One region of the Hohaiivirga grylli genome, then DNA from elsewhere that is predicted to be linked to it. Evidence: riboswitches for the same ligand, from Rfam matches in the RefSeq annotation. Region 1 holds a riboswitch; each other region holds the start of a gene.

Region 1 (3,727 bases):
TGAGAGCTTTGAAAGATTGTCTCACGTGGCGGATATTGTAGTGGTTGAAGGAGCTGGAAGCCCGGCAGAAACTAACCTGCGAGAACGAGACATTGCCAATATGGGATTTGCGGTTGCTGCGGGCGTGCCGGTTATTCTGGCTGGTGATATTGATCGTGGGGGTGTCATTGCCAGCCTTGTTGGGACGCATACTGTTCTGGATGAGACTGATCGACGTCTGATCAAAGGGTTTCTGATTAATAAATTTCGGGGTGATGTTTCACTGTTCTCACCCGGGGAGCAGACAATTGCAGAGAGAACAGGCTGGAAAGCCCTTGGCGTTGTGCCGTGGTTTAATGCTGCAGGTAAACTACCTGCTGAAGATGCCGTTGATCTTGAACAGCAGGGTAAGGATGCAAAGGCTACAATTAAGATTGTCGTGCCGATGCTCTCACGCATTGCCAATTTTGATGATCTGGATCCATTGAAGCTTGAGCCTTCCGTTTCTTTACAAATGGTACCGCCGGGCCAGCCACTGCCAGCGGATGCAACCTTGGTCATCCTGCCGGGTACCAAAGCAACCATTGCCGATATGACGTTTTTCCGGGAGCAGGGATGGGATATCGACCTGCTTGCTCATGTCCGGCGTGGAGGTCATGTACTTGGCATTTGCGGTGGCTACCAGATGCTTGGTCAGAAAATTCATGATCCGGATGGTGTTGAGAGCCATCTGAAAGCCTGCGATGGTCTTGGTCTTCTGGCGGTTGAAACATGGCTTGGTTCTGAGAAAGCGGTGCGGCCTGTTTCCGGTTTCTGCTGTACCTCTAGTGAAAGTGTCACCGGTTATGAAATCCACCTTGGCCGTACAGATGGTGAAGACTGCGTACGTCCAATGTTACAGATTGCCGGTGACCCTGAAGGGGCAACCTCTGCAACAGGCCGGGTCATGGGGACATATATCCATGGTCTGTTCTCGCAGGATGCCTTCCGGCAAGGTTTTCTGACACGTCTAGGTGATATGTCTTCCTGGACGGGCATTGCCTATGAGCCACTTGTCGAGCAGACGTTGGATGAGCTCGCGATGCATCTTGAAACACATCTTGATCTTGATGCGATTCTCGAAATTGCGCGTATGCCTGTGTGAGAAGCGGTGAAAGTGCCGCAGTTGTTTTGCTGAGACTCTTTATTTTCAGTCATCATAACAACTGGAGTAGCTTCAGGATTACACATAAAAATGGCTTGTTGTCTTAAATGATAGTGGGCGAGACTTGCCAAGCTTGGGCGCAGTCTGTACTGGAGGGGCAGACGTTGGTGCCCCATCGCATAGGGGTGAAACGGGAATGTGGTACGGATTTTTCCAATTCCACAGCTGCCCCCGCAACTGTAAGCGGTGAATGACATTCAAGAAGCCACGGGCTGACGGCATTATGCTGTATGCAAGTCTGGAAGGCGAATGTTCATGATGACCCGCAAGCCAGGAGACCGGCCAATTGTCAAATGCAACTCGAATTGTCCGCCGGCGGGGCGGGCTGGAGGCTTTGATGGTTTCTTTTTCCCGTCGCCTGCTGGCGGCTTCTCTCTCCACAATTGTCGTATCCGTTCCTTTGCAATCGGCTTTAGCTGATGACAGGTTGCCGGAAATCGTAATTACGGCGACCCGTTCTCCGACTGCTATTTCAGACTCTGGCAGTGCTATTTCGGTTATTACAGCCGATGAAATCGCAAAAAACGTCTCGAACGACATATCGGGTGTTCTGCGCAGTGTACCTGGTCTTGATGTCAATACATCCGGTGGTCCGGGTTCAGTTACATCTGTTCGTATCCGAGGTGCGGAATCAAAGAATACCCTTGTTCTGATTGACGGTATCCGGATGAACGACCCGGCCGATACAGGTGGTGGTTTTGACTTTTCCGGTATTGTGCCGGTTGATATCGAACGGATTGAGGTTCTGCGTGGTCCGCAATCGGCACTTTATGGTTCCGATGCCATGGGTGGTGTTATTAATATCATTACCAAACGCGGTAAGGGTAAACCTCGCGTAACGGTTTCTGCCGAAGGTGGCAGTTATGGCTCTAAAGGTCTGAAGGCGAGTGTTTCTGGGAGCAATGGCCCTGTATCCTACGCTTTCTCCGTGAGCGGGTATGACACTGATGGTTATTCCCGCTATGGTTACCGGATAAAAAGAATTACAAAGGATTTTCCACGTAAGCTGGAGCGCGACCCATCAAAACAGCTCGGCCTGAATGGTCGTCTGGTTTTCGCTTTAAATGATACGACAGAGCTGGAAATCGGCGGATATTCTTCACTTAACGTATCCGATTATGATTCCGGCTGGGGCGATTTTCCGGATACACCATCACGTTCCCGTCAAGGGCTGCTTGATGGCTATGTGCGATTGAAAAATCTGATGTTCAATGGGCGCCTGACCAATCAGATCACTATTTCAGGAAATGTGACCGATCGTCGGTACAGAGCGATTGACTTCTATTCCTACGGGTATGGCGCGCCTGAAAAATCCTGGGCTAAAGATTATTATCGCGGAAAGCGTATTGCTGCGGAATATCAGGGTGACCTGAAACTTGACCAGTTTGGGACTTTCACTTTTGGCGCCAAAACTGAAAAAGAGTTTATGACGACACATCACGAAGATGTGCTGCCCTATCCTTCTGCGCGCAAGAAAACAGCGAGCTATGATCAGGTTACCAATTCAGTATATGCCATTCACCAGATCTCTCCGATAAAGAATCTCAGCTTGTCTTTGGGTGGGCGTATTGATGCGGTAGAAGATGGCAAGCAGTTTAATACATGGCGCGCAACCGCGGCATATGACATCACAGCAACGGATACAATCGTTCGGGCCAGTATTGGCACAGGTGCCAAGGCACCAACGCTGTTCCAGTTGAATGATCCATTATACGGTAATCCTGATTTGCGGCCTGAGTACTCTCTGGGCTTTGATGCCGGTATTGATCAATATCTGTTTGATCGTCGCGTGAAGCTTTCTGCCACTTATTTTGCTAACCGCTTCCGCAATCTGATTGATTTCACTTTCGATCCGGATACATGCCCGACAAGCAGTTATTATGGATGCTATCTTAATGTTAACCGTGCCAGAACCCATGGTCTTGAGCTTTCCGGTACGTTTGAGATTGTTCCTGATTTGCTGAGTGTGAAAGCAAATTATACTTATATGCGCTCAATAAATGCCGAGACGCATCAAAAGCTCGCCCGCAGACCTGAGCATGAGGGGCGGATTGCTTTCACGATTACACCAACCCGTCAGCTGACGATTGAACCGTCTATTGTCTTTGTCGGTGAGCGTTTCTCTTCTGCTAATGAGGTTGGCAAACTTGCGCCATACGCCAGACTGGACGCGCATGTTGAATATAAAATCGATGATATTTTCACGGTTTATGTTCGTGGAGAGAATTTGACCAACGCCCACTATCAGGAAGTTCTGAATTACGGGACCCCCGGGCGCTCTGTTTATGGCGGCCTGAGAGCCAGCTGGTAAATTACTCTGAAATAAGGCCTCCCAAGATGATTGGGAGGCCTTATTGTATGTAGATTTATCCGACTGATATTTGGAAACTCATTAAGCTTTTATTTTCTGCATTCTTCAACGCATTGATTTTATAAGAATTTTTGAATTCTATGAAAATTTATAGGATTTTGCCCGCTTCTTACCGCCAAGCTGACCGATTCTTGCCATAAGTGTCTGACATATTTCCCGGCAGTTAAGTGTAA
Region 2 (3,727 bases), on a different contig from region 1:
ATGAAACCAGTTCACCTCTTTGTTTCTTGCCGGCATTGAGGAACGTTGGCGTTGCAGGCTGAAAACGCCCGGAGATCACCTCATTCATGATAGAGCGTGCAAGTCCCTCATTTCCCTGAGCCAAGGCCAGAGCAACCATACAAACCCGATCTTCATAACGTTCAAGATAACGCTTTCCGTCAAAGGTTTTCAGCGTGTAACTGGTGTAATATTTGAAAGCGCCCAGGAATGTCGGAAAACGGAACTTACGTTCATAAGCTTCTTCAAACAGGCTTTTTACAAAGTTGAAAGAATACTGGTCGAGAACTTCAGCTTCATAATATCCCTTCTCAACCAGATAACCGATCTTCTCTTTCAGATTATGAAAGAAAACGGTATTCTGATTAACATGCTGCAGAAAAAACTGCCGCGCTGCCAGAACATCCTTATCAAACTGAATGCTGCCATCCTCACCATAGAGATTAAGCATGGCATTGAGCGCATGATAATCATAGGCGCTATCTTCCGCATCCTGCTGCGGCTTTTCTAATTCTATTGTAGCCAAAATCTTTCCAATCCTGATCTGACATTTACGACGTCTTCGGCAGTACCCAGAAGCTCAAATCTATAGAGAAGCGGCACCTTACATTTGGCCGCGACAACATCTCCCGCAACTGCGTAGTACTTCCCAAAATTAGTATTTCCCGATGAAATGACCCCACGGATCAGGCTCCGGTTTTCCGTATTATTCAGAAAACGGATAACCTGCTTGTGAACAGCCCCTTCCCCATCTCCACCCGCATATGTCGGGGCAAAAAGAACATAGGGTTCAGAGGCTTTGAGCATGGGCTCATCAGGGCTTACAGGGATACGCTGTGCAGGCAGACCCAGTCGCTCGACAAAACGCTCGGTATTTCGCGTTGAAGAAGAAAAATAGACAATAAGACCCATCACAGCCCCCTCAAGCGAGAGCCCCAATCCGGTCTGGCTGGAAACCAGCCCAATGATCCTGTCCGGCAACAACAACCGGGACCTGCATATATCCAAGCTGGCGCACATAGGCATAGGCATCTGCATCTTCAGAAATGTCTACGACCTGATAATTGATCCCTTTACGTTCAACAGCACGGATTGTTGCAGTGCACTGTACGCATGCAGGCTTTGAATAGATTGTAATCGTCACTTTAGTATTCCCGGAAGGGAATGAAGGCATGAAGACACGACTACCCGTTTCGACAGCTAATGAAGGTGTCGACTGAGATTAATATTACCAGACCGCCTTGAAGCAGCCTTTCAGATCAGCTCAGAAAAGATAGAAATGATACATGCATACGACTTCACCCCGAAGTTAAAGAAAGGCGAAAATTCGGGGAGCGTTCAAAGGTGATCAACACCTGAATGAACAGCGCACCGGACACCCCGCCCGTGGACAGTTTCATTCAAGGCAGGTCTCCTGACTTACGGGTCTTTGCTATCATCCGGCCTTCCCGGTTTCCCAGTGGCTTAAGCGGATAACAACTCTCCGTTCACAGTTGCGGGGGCAGTTATGGCATTATCTGCAAGCAGATGCACCATATTCCCTCTTAGCTCCCGATTTCGAATCGAAAGAACCTCGAACACAAAATATAGTATATCGACCCACAAAAACGTCAATAGGTAGACATCAATACAAACAGACAAATAAAAAAGCCGTCAGAAAATCCGACGGCTTTGAGCATGAAATGTCTTTTAAATTCAGGCAGTAGCAGACTTCTTCTGTCTGGCTGCCTGCTGGAAGAACAGAGCCTGACTGATAACAGCAGACACATTAACCGGCTGGAATGGCTTGGCAATCAGGAAGGCTGGCTCAGGGCGCTCACCTGTCAGGAAGCGCTCTGGATAAGCTGTAATGAATATAACAGGAACCGAAAAAGTCTTCAGCATATCATTGACAGCATCTAGGCCAGAAGAACCATCGGCAAGCTGGATATCTGCAAGAATAAGCCCAGGGCGCTTTTGATCAACAATCTTCAGGGCCTCTGTTCTGGTACGTGCAACGCCGATAACGCTGTGTCCGAGACTTTCAACCAGATGCTCAAGATCCATGGCAATAACGGATTCATCTTCAATAATCAGAATCTCGGTTGCCATATCAGCTGCAAGCTCGCGCCCCGCCTCATCAACCAGCTGGCGTACTTCCTGCTTGCTGAGAGCAAGGATGGTTGCAATATCCTGCTCCATAAAACCTTCAAGGCATGACAACAGAAAAGCCTGTCGTGGAAGTGGCGTGATCTGTGCAATGCGTGCTTCAGCAGGAATACCACGCTCTGCAAGTTCACTATGGCCATTAACAGCCAGAGAATTCCAGATGCGTGTGAAAACCTGAAACAGCTCTACTTTCACCTGCGCGGTATCATTCTCATGAATGATGCGTGGTTCATTGACCAGAGCTTCAAGCGTCGCCGCAACATAGGCATCGCCTGCCGTCTGGTTGCCGGTCAGGGCTCTGGCATAACGCCGGAGGTATGGCAACTGTTGGACAACCAAATCTGCCGTTGACATGCGTACGTCTCCTCAAGTGAACCCTTTTATAGGCTCTTAAACAGAGTTTACTACCAAAACTTAAATCAGCAGCATCTACTATAGGTTATTATTGTCACGGTATGCGCCGTAACCGCAAGTACAATAGTAGTTTTTTCGCCAACCTTTATCAGACAGTGTTAATAAAAAAGCCTGCCCCACACAAGGAGCAGGCTTTTCAGATATTAGCGTGCGTCACCGGCTAAAGCCTAAAAGCCACACACGATTTACTGAATATCATTTAAAAACAATACCTTATAAAATCGGCTCTTCCTTTTTATTCTGGAAGCCATTCAAGATATGATAAAGGATGATTGCACCAAAAGTTGCAGTACCAATTCCTTCCAGCTCAAACCCGAAAACATCAAGTTTAAAGTTACCTGCACCAAGAATGAGCGTAACGGCTGCTGTAATCAGGTTGCGTGGGTTCGCAAAACTCACGTTATTTTCAACCCATATACGTCCGGCTGTTGCTGCAATCAGACCGAATACAACAATTGCCAAACCACCTAAGACCGGCCCCGGGATTGTCTGAATAACCGCACCAAATTTTGGCGAGAACCCAAGAATAAGGGCAAAGAAAGCAGCAATAACGAAGATGAGTGTTGAGTAGATGCGCGTAACGGCCATAACGCCCATATTCTCGGCATAAGTCGTTACACCCGTACCGCCAAATGAGCCCGAAATAATGGTTGCAATACCATCACCAATAAATGCACGTCCCAGATACGAGTCATAGCTGCGTCCGGTCATCGCTCCAATCGCTTTGATGTGTCCAAGATTTTCAGCCACAAGAATAATTGCGACAGGTGCAATCAGTGAAACCGACTTCCATGAAAACTCGGGTGTGGTGAAGGCTGGAAGTCCAAACCAGGGTGCTGCTTGCACACCAGTAAAATCAATTGCAGGGCCATAGCCACCAACATTGGTCAGGAGATAATAAAACAGATACCCGAAAGCCCCCCCGAGAAGAATTGGAATCCGGCGAAGCGAGCCCGGCGCATACACCGTGATTAAGCCGATGGCCAAAACGGTTGCCAGAGCAATCCAGCGTGAGAAAGCATCTCCACCCGGGTTAGCCGCAGAAATCCCGGAAGCACTCTGTACGGCAAGCGGAGCGAGAACAAGACCAATCGCAGCAACAATTGAGCCGGTCACGATGGGTGGCATAACCTTTTCAACCCAGCGA
Region 3 (3,727 bases), on a different contig from region 1:
TGTAAGCCTCCGACGCATTGCAATCAGTAGTGCAAGAAAGAATGGACCGCCTAGAATTGCCATGGCAACGCCAAGCTTGATCTCAACCACAGATGGGATTAGCCGGACGAGAATATCGGCTGCGAGAGTAACACAAGCTCCGGCCAATGCACTGGCAGGTAAAAGCCTGCTTGGGCGCGCACCAACGAATGGTCGCATCAGATGCGGTGTGATGAGGCCGATAAATCCAATCACACCGGTAACAGCAACGCCTGCGCCGGTTGCCAATCCAACCCCGATAGCCAGTATCCAGCGGGTGGATTTGAGATTAATGCCAAGAGATCGGGCCCCCAACTCACCAAATGTGAGAGCATCAAGTGCTTTGCCGGTGGAGAGCAACATGAGACAGCCAATAATAATGAATGGTGACGCGGTATAGAGATCATCAAATGAGCGATCTGCAAGAGACCCCATCAACCAGTTTACAATCTGACTGACAGCCCATGGATTGGGTGCCAGATTAAGAGCTAAAGATACGCCAGCTGTTGCAACGGTATTCAGGATGATGCCAGCCAGAATGAAGGTGATGACGCCAGATGTGAGCCCGGATAAGGCAAGTAACAGAATGACACCGATAATAGCCCCCAACATTGCCATGACAGGCAGTGTCCAGTTATTCTGGATGACAAGGCCAAGATAGAGGCTCATGACAGCACCAAAGGCTGCCATTGCTGATATGCCTAGAATTGCGGGATCGGCCAGAGGGTTGCGTGTGTAGCCCTGCATGGCAGCCCCCATAAGACCGAGAGCACCACCGATGATGATACCCAGCAGGGTCCGTGGGAGGCGAAGTTCCGATATGATGGCCCAGCGTGGATCATAGGCAGTATTTGAGAACAGATGGTTCCACCATACCTCTGCCGGTATCCATATTCTCCCGGCACTTAAGCTTATGGCAGCAAGAATAACCAGAATAAGTGTCAGCCCGATCAGAAGGCTTCTTTGCCTGATGATCATGGTGTTTTCTCCATTATATCTCTTGCTTTCTTAAGGGCCTCGGCCGTTTTTATGATAACCGGGCCACCACAATACAAAAATGGTTGCGGAATAGGTGCACGTTTCATGCTGACTTTTGGGTTCGTTAAAGCCGGATGATGTAGAATACGGTCTGCCCATGTCGGCTTCGTATTGTTTTCCATATCCATTAGCAGTAATTGCGGAGGATCAGCTATTAATTGCTCAAGACTGACCGTTCCCCATTGAGAGATGCCGTATTGACTGGCTGCATTATCAAGACCAGCTATTGTCATCATTTCATCAATTAATGTCCCAGAGCCAGCGACAAGACCACTGGATTGCAAAATCAAGGTTTTATATCTGGTTGCAGCTGATGCCGGGCGCATCTGGTTTATGGCTGTATCTATTGTACTGATTAATGCCTCGCCGCGATCAGGATGCCCGACAAGAGAGGCAATACGTCTGATCTGCTCATAGTTATCCTGCAGTGTATTGGGAACAGTGAACATCTGACTCGGCAAGCCCATTTGTTCAAGGGCCTTGCGTGTTGCAGGTGAAGAATGGCCAGCGGAGAGAATAAGGTCTGGCTTTAAGCTGAGAATTTCTTCTGCGCTATCGGAAACATATGGCAGGTCTTTAGCAATCTCAGAGATTGTTGAAGATTCCGGATCTCTGCCATAGTGACTGAGGGCCGCAATTTGCTCCCGATCTGCAACATATATTAAAACAGTATCCAGACAGGGATTGAGCGAAACAATACGCTTCGGTTCTGCGTGTCCGGTATTTGCAGTTATCAGGCAGGAAAAGGTAACTGTGAGCGCCGCGAGAAATCTTAGCATTGGTTGATTTGGCCTATGCTGATCTGTTGAAGTCTCAATGGGGGGGTCGTTAATTTCATTTTCTGCCCGCGTGGTTACATCGATATCGTCACCCGGGAGCACCCGATCAACCAACCCACCCGGTTGCTTGAAGGACGATGTAACGGGCAGGTCTCCTGACTTCATGGGTCTTTGCTGATTACGCTGCCTTCCCGGATTACTCCAGTGGCATGAGGCGTAAGGCTCGCCATTTACAGTTGCGGGGGCAGCCCGGGAATTGCACCCGGTTCCCTATTATCCCTTAGGGGCCTGTTACGAAAAATACACTAACGCATTTAACCAGCAGAGGGAACTGCTTAGATGGTGCAATCTGTGTTGATCAGAAGGACCAGCGTTGAGCTTTGGTAACGAGGAAGTCCCGGAAGGCCTGAACACGGGCAACCGATTTCATTTCTTCTGCATAAACCAGATAGCTATCAAGAGATGGCATCTCAACATCACGCAGAACCTGGACAAGATCTGGGTCTTGTCCAACAGCGTAATCGGGGAGGGCGCCAATGCCTGTTCCCGTTTTAATCGCGTTTTTCAAGGCAAGAATGTTGTTTACAAGTAAGTGGCAGGGACGCGGATTATTGATATCTCTTCCGGCTGTTGCGAGCCAGTGAACAGCAAGGATGTGAGAAGGCTCATCACCACCAAATGAGACAAGTCGATGCTCATCAATGTCAGAAATTGTTTTAGGTTCACCAAACTTCTTTATGTAATCCGGTGAAGCATAGGTGTGATAGTGAATGGTGAAGAGGCGTCTCTGAATCAGATCAGGCTGGGCCGGGCGGCGCATGCGAATGGCAACATCAGCCTCACGCATGGATAAATCCAGCTCTTCATTGGTCAGGATGAGTTCTATGTGAACATCGGGATAGAGGTCTGTAAATTCCGATATTCTTTGTGCCAGCCAGAATGAGCCTAAGGTAACAGTTGTATTGACCTTGAGCGTACCTGATGGCTTTTCACTGGTTTCGAAGAGGCGAGCCTGTGTTGTCTCGATACGCATGCGCATATCACGAGCTGCGCGATACAGGATATCACCCTGTTCCGTTAGGATAAGACCACGCGCATGCCTGTGGAATAAAGGAGCTTTCAGATGACGCTCGAGGGCGCTGATTTGACGACTGATAGCTGATTGACTGAGGCCCAGCTCATCACCTGCTTTGGTAAAGCTGCCAGCCTCGGCAACATTATAGAAAACCCTGATTTTATCCCAGTCCACAACAGCTTCCTTCAAAAGGCCCTCATCTTGAATTTACTCTGCTTACTCAGAGTGGCTATGCCTTTTTGATTTAAGTACAGTCGTTAAAGTGGAGCATTATGCGTAAAACGCAAGGGTGAAATGCAAAAACTATGCAAATGTATTAGACCATAAAAAAGCCCTGCATTCTGAAAAATAGACTGCAGGGCTTTCAATTCTTAGTCTTCCTGAGCAGCAAGAAAACGTTCTGCCTCAAGAGCGGCCATACAGCCCATGCCAGCAGCTGTTACAGCTTGGCGGAATACATCATCGCTGACGTCACCGGCGGCAAAGACCCCAGGAATGTTGGTTGCTGTTGAGTCTGGAGCAGTCTTGAGATAGCCACCTGGCTTAGTCTCAAGCTGTCCGGCGAATATCTCAGTTGATGGCTTATGACCAATGGCTACGAACACGCCTTCAGCATCAACACGGCTGGTTTCGCCGGTTTTGACATTCTTGACCATGGCATGTGTTACGGACAGCGGTGCGCTGTCACCGCAGATTTCTTCAATGACGCTATCCCAGAGTACTTCAATTTTCTCATGCTTGAGAAGACGTTCCTGCAGAACCTTTTCCGCACGGAATGAATCGCGGCGGTGAATAACGGTAACCTTGGCTGCAATAC

Evidence for each region. A riboswitch is a leader RNA that binds a small molecule or an ion and turns the genes downstream of it on or off. The one in region 1 is predicted to bind cobalamin.
Region 2: it holds a riboswitch for cobalamin, as region 1 does, so the genes downstream of both, nrdH (glutaredoxin-like protein NrdH) here and WJT86_RS02310 (TonB-dependent receptor plug domain-containing protein) in region 1, are expected to answer to the same signal.
Region 3: it holds a riboswitch for cobalamin, as region 1 does, so the genes downstream of both, WJT86_RS09385 (ABC transporter substrate-binding protein) here and WJT86_RS02310 (TonB-dependent receptor plug domain-containing protein) in region 1, are expected to answer to the same signal.

The regions. Positions count from the first base shown of each region.
Region 1 is NZ_JBBYXI010000001.1:538,258-541,984, forward strand. It holds gene WJT86_RS02305 (cobyric acid synthase) at 1-1,123, shown strand, start outside; cobalamin riboswitch at 1,272-1,481, shown strand; gene WJT86_RS02310 (TonB-dependent receptor plug domain-containing protein) at 1,521-3,494, shown strand.
Region 2 is NZ_JBBYXI010000002.1:9,021-12,747, reverse strand. It holds gene nrdE (class 1b ribonucleoside-diphosphate reductase subunit alpha) at 1-544, opposite strand, end outside; gene nrdI (class Ib ribonucleoside-diphosphate reductase assembly flavoprotein NrdI) at 532-930, opposite strand; gene nrdH (glutaredoxin-like protein NrdH) at 941-1,162, opposite strand; cobalamin riboswitch at 1,406-1,609, opposite strand; gene WJT86_RS04420 (response regulator) at 1,714-2,520, opposite strand; gene WJT86_RS04415 (solute carrier family 23 protein) at 2,794-3,727, opposite strand, start outside.
Region 3 is NZ_JBBYXI010000003.1:261,769-265,495, forward strand. It holds gene WJT86_RS09375 (ABC transporter ATP-binding protein) at 1-1, opposite strand, end outside; gene WJT86_RS09380 (FecCD family ABC transporter permease) at 1-996, opposite strand, end outside; gene WJT86_RS09385 (ABC transporter substrate-binding protein) at 993-2,000, opposite strand; cobalamin riboswitch at 1,964-2,142, opposite strand; gene WJT86_RS09390 (LysR family transcriptional regulator) at 2,194-3,084, opposite strand; gene trxB (thioredoxin-disulfide reductase) at 3,282-3,727, opposite strand, start outside.